Regions from separate parts of the Cytobacillus sp. FSL R5-0569 genome, predicted to be linked through region 1. Evidence: riboswitches for the same ligand, from Rfam matches in the RefSeq annotation. Region 1 holds a riboswitch; each other region holds the start of a gene.
What was found. A riboswitch is a leader RNA that binds a small molecule or an ion and turns the genes downstream of it on or off. The one in region 1 is predicted to bind cobalamin.
Positions count from the first base shown of each region.

Region 2: another riboswitch for cobalamin. It lies ahead of MKX78_RS05460 (hypothetical protein); the one in region 1 lies ahead of MKX78_RS12275 (acyl-CoA dehydrogenase family protein).
Region 3: another riboswitch for cobalamin. It lies ahead of MKX78_RS14095 (ribonucleoside-diphosphate reductase subunit alpha); the one in region 1 lies ahead of MKX78_RS12275 (acyl-CoA dehydrogenase family protein).
Region 4: another riboswitch for cobalamin. It lies ahead of MKX78_RS02255 (ABC transporter substrate-binding protein); the one in region 1 lies ahead of MKX78_RS12275 (acyl-CoA dehydrogenase family protein).

Region 1 covers NZ_JBBOWW010000001.1:2,388,371-2,390,564, reverse strand. Annotated here, with positions in the region: gene MKX78_RS12280 (YhgE/Pip domain-containing protein) at 1-458, shown strand, start outside; cobalamin riboswitch at 743-927, shown strand; gene MKX78_RS12275 (acyl-CoA dehydrogenase family protein) at 1,129-2,194, shown strand, end outside.
Region 2 covers NZ_JBBOWW010000001.1:1,039,624-1,041,817, reverse strand. Annotated here, with positions in the region: gene mmgD (citrate synthase) at 1-823, opposite strand, end outside; gene MKX78_RS05460 (hypothetical protein) at 768-1,043, opposite strand; cobalamin riboswitch at 1,207-1,409, opposite strand; gene MKX78_RS05455 (MarR family winged helix-turn-helix transcriptional regulator) at 1,637-2,080, shown strand; gene MKX78_RS05450 (MFS transporter) at 2,097-2,194, shown strand, end outside.
Region 3 covers NZ_JBBOWW010000001.1:2,785,496-2,787,689, forward strand. Annotated here, with positions in the region: gene MKX78_RS14095 (ribonucleoside-diphosphate reductase subunit alpha) at 1-780, opposite strand, end outside; cobalamin riboswitch at 945-1,122, opposite strand; gene MKX78_RS14100 (heavy metal translocating P-type ATPase) at 1,655-2,194, opposite strand, start outside.
Region 4 covers NZ_JBBOWW010000001.1:423,724-425,917, reverse strand. Annotated here, with positions in the region: gene MKX78_RS02255 (ABC transporter substrate-binding protein) at 1-879, opposite strand, end outside; cobalamin riboswitch at 987-1,166, opposite strand; gene MKX78_RS02250 (hypothetical protein) at 1,220-1,999, opposite strand.

The DNA.
Region 1 (2,194 bases):
ACATTGATGAAGGGTTAAAACAATTGACATCTGGTGTTGAAGAAATGGTATCTAACTATAATCAATTCCACCAAGGGTTACTTGCTTATACAGGCGGTGTTTCTGAATTAAGTACATCATATAGTGACATCCATGAAGGAATTAGCGGTTCTCTATCTGGAGCTCGGCAACTAACCAAAGGAGCTGGCTCGCTTCATAATGGAACTGGACAATTACATGATGCAACTAAAGACATTCCTGATGAGGTGACAAAAGAAGTTGATGAAATGATATCGCAATATGATAAATCTGATTATGAGCCAATTTCTTTTGTATCAGATAAAAATAATGAAAAGTTGGAACTAGTCCAATTTGTCATCCAAACAGATAAGATTAAAACAAAAGATAACAAAGAAGATGTAAAAGAAACAAAAGATAAAGTAGGATTCTTCGAGAAACTTCTTAACTTATTTAAGTAAACTTGAAAAACACGCTTCTGCATTCTAGGAGGCGTGTTTCTCTTTTTGGTGGTAAATTTATATAAACCTTTCATGTTACATCAAACGATCAGTCAAAATGAAGAATTAGGCTTTCTTCTACTCGGGTTATAGGAGTGGATTTAATCAATGACTCTAGCTTATATTGTGGTTGGAAGAAAAATGATAAAGAGCCTAACTTTTTCATCATTTTAAGCTGAGAATACATATTCTAAAAAATAAATTGTAAATTTTCCGAAAAATTGATATATTGTTAGTGTGAAAACTAAATAGCTAACTAAACAGGTGCTTGTTCATCAAGCTTAAAAGGGAAACCGGTTAGACTCCGGTGCTGTCCCGCAACTGTATTTGCGAGCGGATTGTACATAACCACTTATTCATTATTGAATGGGGAAGGAGCAAATCCGCCACGACCATAAGCCAGGAGACCTGCCTGTTTTAGCCAACATCATTACCTACGCGGATAGGGGGTGTTAAGTGCGGATAGAAGAACATGTATATTACTCAACACATGTTTATTTGTTTGTCCACTCGTTACTTAACAACTTCTTTTAACAGGAGTTGTTATTTGTTTGAAGGTGGTTTGCTTCTTGCTACTGATTTGAGCAAGCGCTCAATCAAAGGAGATAGAAAGATGTAAAGGGAGTGCACGATGGCGAAGCTAAAAAAAACGCTAGAAGAAAAGGGAGATATTTTTTCTCCTGAAGATTTTCTTGAAGAGGAACAACTCATTGCACAAACGGCAGAATTATTTATTAAGAATGAAGTGTTGCCCCAAATAGATTCATTAGAAAAAAAGAACTATGAAGTGGCTAAGAATCTGTTTCAAAAATCAGGGGAACTAGGTCTACTAGCTATTGATGTACCTGAGGATTATGGCGGGTTTGCACTTGGTAAAAAATTATCCGGGCTTATAGCTGAAAAGATAGGATACGGTGGGGCTTTTAGTGTTTCGTATAATATTCATGTAGGTGTTGGCACATTACCGTATGTTTATTTTGGTTCAGAAGCACAAAAACAAAAGTATTTACCACAACTCATCTCCGGGGATTGGATTGGTGCTTATGCCTTAACGGAAGCAGGAGCTGGATCGGACGCACTTTCACCGAAAACAAGAGCTATTTACAACAGCAAGAGTGATAGTTGGATAATAAATGGGGAAAAACAATGGATTACCAATGCTCACATAGCAAATGTGTTTGTTGTATTTTGCCAAACAAATGACGGGATGACTGCTTTTAGTGTTGAAAAAGACATAGCAGGCGTATCTATTGGTGCAGAAGAAGAAAAGATGGGTATTCATGGATCATCAACAGCTACACTTATACTGGAAGATGTCGTTGTGCCATCCGCTAATATACTAGGAGAAAAAGGAAAAGGTCATCAAGTTGCCATGAATATATTAAATCTTGCTAGATTGAAGCTAGCTTTCTCGAATATTGGCACAGCTAAACAAGCCTTCAACTTTTCTCTAAACTATGCGAAAGAGAGGCAACAATTTAATAGAACGCTGGTTGAATTTACTTTGATACAAGAAAAATTAGCTGATATGGTGACATCTATTTATGCAAGTGAAAGTGCCGCTTATCGCACAGCAGATATGATTGATCAAGCTCCAACGGATGAAGGAATCACCTCTTTAAAAGCATTCGCAATGGAATGTGCCATAAACAAAGTGCGATGCTCTGAAATGCTTGGGCATGTAACAGATGAGGCCG
Region 2 (2,194 bases), 1.3 Mb from region 1:
ATGCTCTTGGGTCCATTTTTTTCATATAAACTCTATGACCAAAGCCCATAATCTTTTCTTTTTTAAATAGTTTTTTATAGAAGAGACCTTCCACGCCAGCGACACTTTCCGCTTCATTCAACATGTACATAACCGCTTCATTTGCACCGCCATGCAAGCTACCTTTTAAACTTGCAACTGCGCCCGTTAACGCTCCAAATAGATCGGATTGCGTGGAAGCAATTACTCTTGCTGCAAATGTTGAGTTTGGCATTTCATGTTCACTATATAAAAGTAATGATTGGTCAAATACTCTTTCTTCTAAATCGGAAGGTACTCTACCAGTTAACATATAGAAAAAGTTGGCACTATATGATAGGGATTTATCCGGTTCAATTCTCTCCAGACCTTGTAATATACGATAACTGTTAGCTACAATTGTCGGAACTCCGCCAAGTAGACGATAAGCTCTTTCTTTATTTGCTTGCTTCGACCTATCATCTAAGGTCGAATCATATCCAGCCAAGCTTGAGATGCCAGTGCGGAGCCCATCCATTGGATGTGTTCCTTTTGGTAAATGAGTAAAAACCTCCATTACGGCCGTTGGTATTTCATAATAGGACTTTAACGTATTAGCTAATGAATTTTTTTCCTCGTCTGTTGGTAATTGATCTTCTAGAAGTAAATGGATAATATCTAAATAGCTTTTCGTTTTTGAAAGTTGAATTAAGTCATAACCTTTTATGACAATCTCTCCATGAACAGTATCTAAAAATGAGATGCTGGTCTCAGAAGCTATGATTCCCTCTAACCCTGGTATATACTTCTCCTCCATGCTCACAATCATTTTCCTCCCATCCAATTACATCATGCCTGACAATGCTGTAAGCCCTTTCAGCATTCCTTAAATATATTTGGATCTTCTCTTCTTCTACAGAGAGTGTTCGGATGTCTTCTTTATACTGATCTAATACTCTTTTTAAACTATAACTCTCAGCAGAATAGCTGTTCATCATGATCGTTGATTTCATTATGTTCACATAATAAGGAACGGTTCCAAACAAAGCTTTTTCCTCCGTTCTTGCTCACCTTTTTACCATATCAATCCATTAAAAAAACAACTTCTAGAAAGAAGTTGTTAAGTTCAAACGAATACTAAAATAAACATGCGACCTTGGCATGTATTCATTACCCGTACTTAACACCTCCTATATCCACGTAGGAATTGATGTTTACACTAAACAGGCAGGTCTCCTGGCTTATGGTCAACATGATACGAAACCTTCCCATCTCCATTTTTAGGAAACAGTGGTATCTTTCATATCACTCGCAAATACAGTTGCGGGACAGCGACGGAATCCAACCGTACTTCCCTTTTAAGTAAATAGACAAGCGAGCATTCTATTTACACCTATTTTTGAAAATATTCAATTGTTCTATTTAAATATATCAATATTTTAGAAAATTGACAATTATTTTCTTAATTGTACTACTTTTCACTTTTAACTAACACTTGTTATTATAACAATTTAAATGTCGCCTACAAACATCTCTTAAAAGAAATACAATTTTAACATAACATTTACCATTTTACAGAAAAAAATCTATCGCCCATAGACAGACAAGACGGCTTTTTGTTATAGTATATTAGTTACCATTGATAACTATTTTAAATGAGGTGAATATTATTATTGCTAGCCAAAGGTTCTTTCATCACTTTATGATGCTTTATCGCCCTTTTGAGAATAGACTAAACAGCTTATTAACGAAACATCAATTACAACGGGCACAGTGGACAATCCTTTATTATCTCTACCATTTTGGTCCAACAACTTTAGTAGAGATTGCTGCATATCAAGGTGTCGAAAAGCCAACAGTTACGAGGACCATAAATCAGCTTGAGGAATATGGATATGTAGAAAAAATCCCAAGCATGGATAAACGTGAAAAGAAAATGAAAATAACGAACGAAGGTGAACGCATATACAAAAAAATCCGCATTCCGATTGATCAGTTCGAAATGGAAATATTAGAGGGAATCACACCTGAGGAACAAGAAGAATGTATTCGTATTTTTGATAGTATTAAAAGCAATTTGTAAGGAGGAAGAAAAGAATATGAGTTCAACAAAAGAAAAATTATGGACCAAGGACTTTATCACCGTTTCTTCCGTAAACTTTTTTCTAACATTAGTGTTTTATTTATTAATGGTTAC
Region 3 (2,194 bases), 400 kb from region 1:
CCCAGATGAAGCGCCTTTGAACCCTTTAATCATACTACCTCTACTACGAATCTTACCTAAATAAACGCCGATTCCACCACCATTTTTAGATAGTGCAGCAATGTCTGTATTACTGTCATAAATTGAATCTAGACTATCATCAACTGTTTCGATAAAGCAGCTAGATAGTTGTCCCCAATTCTTACCTGCATTAGATAAAGTTGGTGTAGCTACGGTCATAAATAAGTTACTCATTGCCCAGTAAGCTTCTTTTACTAATTGCAGCCGATTTTTTTCTTCTTGATGCATAAGAATCATTGCAATAACCATCCAGCGTTCTTGAGGCAATTCAAAAATCCTCTTTTGGCGATCTTTTGCTACATAACGATCCGTAAGCATTTTGATCCCGAGATAAGTAAAGAGCTGATCTCTTTCAGGGACAATTTCTTTGCCTAATTCATCAATTTCTTCTTTTGTATAACTAGATAATAAAATAGGACTATAAATATCAATATCACTTAATTGTTGAATTAAAGAATGAAAATCACCATAAGCCTGACCACTGTACCCTCGGTTCTCAGCTGCTTGTTGATAAATCTTCTTTAAATATAAATGGGCAGCCACATATGTCCAATCAGGTTCATTAACATTTATGTAAGAAAGACATTCTAGTATTAACTGATCGTAGAAACTATCTAACTCTAAGTGATTTAATTGATCTGCACGCTTTTCTAACGCACTAATTGGTAAGTTGTTGAATTGTTGATATAATTGTTCAAAATTGACTGTCGTATCAATCATTGTTTTCAAATTCCTTCCTCCTTCAAACTATTTCTATCAAATTTAGGCATAAAAAAAACCGCCCCAGTTACACCTTGAGCGGATCAAACGACAGTATAAATACAAGTGTACAATACACTCTTTTCATCAACTGTCGTTTCATCTTCTCAAGCCCCGAAGAATTGAAACTTTTGATTAAGAAGGCAGGTATCCTGGCTTGTGTATCAATCTACTAAGAGCCTTCCCATTCTTTCAAAAGAACAGTGGTTTCCTCTTTTCGTCACACTTACAGTTGCGGGTACAGCTCCGGCTTATCCGGATTCCCATTTTAAGTCCATTTGGACTCCTTCAACCAATTACTATATGTAGTTGTTAAGAAGTAAAAAAATAACTATATATTGTATCTGAGATTGTATGAGTAATCATATCACATCATTTCATAGAATACAATTTATTTCTTTTATCTAAATCTAAAATATACATTTCGTTCTTTTAGCGGTAAATTTAAGACCATAATAAATAATAGCATTTCTTATTTGTGTAAAAAAGTCTTGAAATCCATTAAAAATTGTTCAAGCTGACCAACTCTACTTTTTTACCTTCAAACGAGTATGCTTAAACCAGAAAAGTAATAGTTTTTTGGTAAATAAATTAAAAAATCATAGAATTGTTGAAATAAATCAATGGTGTTAAAGTTGTGGGGCAAAAATTAATTAAAGGTATATTCCATATTAAAAGAAAATAATTTATCTTAAAGGACAAAATTTTTTTACCAATCTTCTTCATGTCTTCTATAAAAATAGAAAAACAAACTAACTATTTAAATTAGCTTGTTTTTCTCATTCAGTTTATTGTATAGAATGTTTTATAGAAATTCATACGGAACTTGTTATTTTTATCTTACACGTTGCAAACGAAGTGCATTTAATACAACGGACACAGAGCTAAACGCCATCGCAGCACCTGCTAACCATGGTGCTAAGAAACCTGCAGCTGCAATAGGAATACCGATTGTATTATAGCCAAACGCCCAAAAAAGATTCTGTTTAATATTACGAATGGTTTTTTTACTCATCATGATTGCATCAGCAATACTATTTAGATCACCACGCATAAGTGTAATGTCTCCTGCTTCCATGGCAATATCTGTACCTGTACCGATAGCCATGCCGATATCGGCAGTTGCTAATGCTGGGGCATCGTTAATACCATCTCCTACCATCGCTACCTTTTTCCCTTGACTTTGTAGCTTTCTTACTTCTTCTGCTTTCGTTTCTGGTAAGACTTCTGCAATGACTTTTGATATACCTACTTCTTTAGCAATGGCTTGTGCGGTTAACTGGTTATCTCCAGTCATCATAATAACTTCTAACCCCATATCATGTAGCCTTTGAATCGCTTCGTTTGATGAATCTTTTATCGTATCAGCTACAGC
Region 4 (2,194 bases), 2.0 Mb from region 1:
AGAGTGCACATCATAGACTTGCTTCTCTTTAACGGCTGTTACATCTTGCCAACCTTCTCGACTTAAAAGGGTTTCTACCGCATTTTCCGTATAATACCCGTATGTAGTGATAATCACATCAGGATTTTTTTCGATGACAGCTTCCTCGTCAATTTGTGGCCAACCTTCTTCTTCAATTACATTTTCCGCTTGGATCAAATTGAGCATATCATCAATAAATGTTTTTTGACCGGCAGTATATAAAGAAGGAGCTGCAGAGATTTCTACAAAGACAGATTTTTTCTCTTCAACAGACTTTGCTTTTTCTTCAATTTCTGCCAAACGGGTTTTCATTTCCTCAACTGTTTGATTTGCTTCTTCTGTTGCTCCTGTTGCTTTACCAATCATTTCTATGGAATCATATACTTCTTCAAAATTCTGTGCATCATTGACAATAAGAACAGTAATACCAGCATCTCTTAATTGATCTAAGCCTTCAGTACTATTATGCGCTCCTGAATTATGTGCTAATACAACATCTGGATTTAAAGCAATAATTGCTTCTACATTAAATTCTTGTCCACCGATTTTTTCAATATCAGCTACTTCTTCTGGATAATTATCAAAATCAGATACACCGACTACCTTCTCACCTAACCCTAATTCGAAAGCGATTTCAGTATTACTCGGGATTAATGAAACAATCGCTTCTGGTTCCTCTTCAATCACCACTTCTTGATCCGCAGCATCCGTTAATGTTACAGGAAAAGCGCTAGTTTCAGTACTCTCTTCAACCTTCTCTTCTCCATCTTTTTTCGGTTCAGCTGTGTCATTCCCACATCCAGCAAGAATACCTGCTGATAGTAGAATCGAGACTAAAAATAAATACCATTTCTTCATGATTGACCCTCCTTAAAATATAAAACATCCCCATTAGTAGGAGATGTTTGGAAGGAATAATCACGACAAAGAAGCCTTACCAAACACCCCCTATCCTCGTAGGTTACAGTGTTTATGGAAGATAGGCAGGTTTCCTGGCTTATGGTTTATAATCAAAGGCTCCTCCTATACAACATATATAGCAGTTTTCTTTGTTTATTAACCAGTTACAGTGGCGGGACCGCATTGGTTTTACACCAATTTCCCCTATTAAGTCAAAAATTGACACCTATTTCCTTAAATCTACAATTTTCTGTCGATTTTATTATACCTTATCATATTTTGTGGTGCATTATTATTTTTATGAATCAGTTACTTGCCATTCTTTCAGTTTTTTATCAAAAACCAATCTCGCGTCTGGAGTGGCTTCCTTCCTCATTGCTTCGAACTCATCATACATATCATCCATATTAGTGAAATCTCCAACTGTCCAGAGCGGTATATTAATTTTTGTACGTGTCTGCTCACTCTGTTCAAAAGAAATTACCAGGCCTTCCTTCATTAAATTTCTTAATGCCCTTAACGCGCCTTCTGGAACTTGCGGATATGTTTTTTTCTTTTTTAGGCCTAATAAAGATTTTTCTACTTTTAAATGCTCCATCTTCATAGCAGCAACGTCGCCAAGCATTTTGTAAAAGTCCTGCCAGTCTCGGTAATAGACCTTATTTAACCAACCGTCATCATGCGCTAAATAACAATAACGATTGCTTAAATGGTTATAGAAAGGTTTCTTTAAATGCTCCTTTACATGACTAAGATATAGGAGCTCAGCAATTGCTTGAGCAGGCAATTCATTTAACGATTCTTCCTCCTCGAAATCTATCCAGCAAAAATCACCATAACTATAAACATCTTCATTTATTAGTGCTGGCAGGTCTTCATGAGCCACCCAATCAAACATGGTATGTACATTCAGTTCCCCATTATCATACTGATGCTTCACTAATAGAAGATGCCCTGTCCTGTTCTGTAATGATTGCATAAACTCAGAAAATTCAATTCCATAAGAAATAACGGACTGGTCCTTTTCGTTTAATAAGATATAGATGAGATCTCGAACACTATGATTTTTCTTTCGCAATTTAGAAACCTCCGAACTGAAAATAGAAAGACGAAGAGCAAATTAAATTGTACCACCTTTGTTATTACCCTCATACCACACAACTATTTCGTTTTACTGCAATAATTTATACTAACTACATGTAAATCACAAACACACGATACAATGCGTCATTTCATCCATTTCATTTTAGCAAAGATAAGGAAATACGATTAT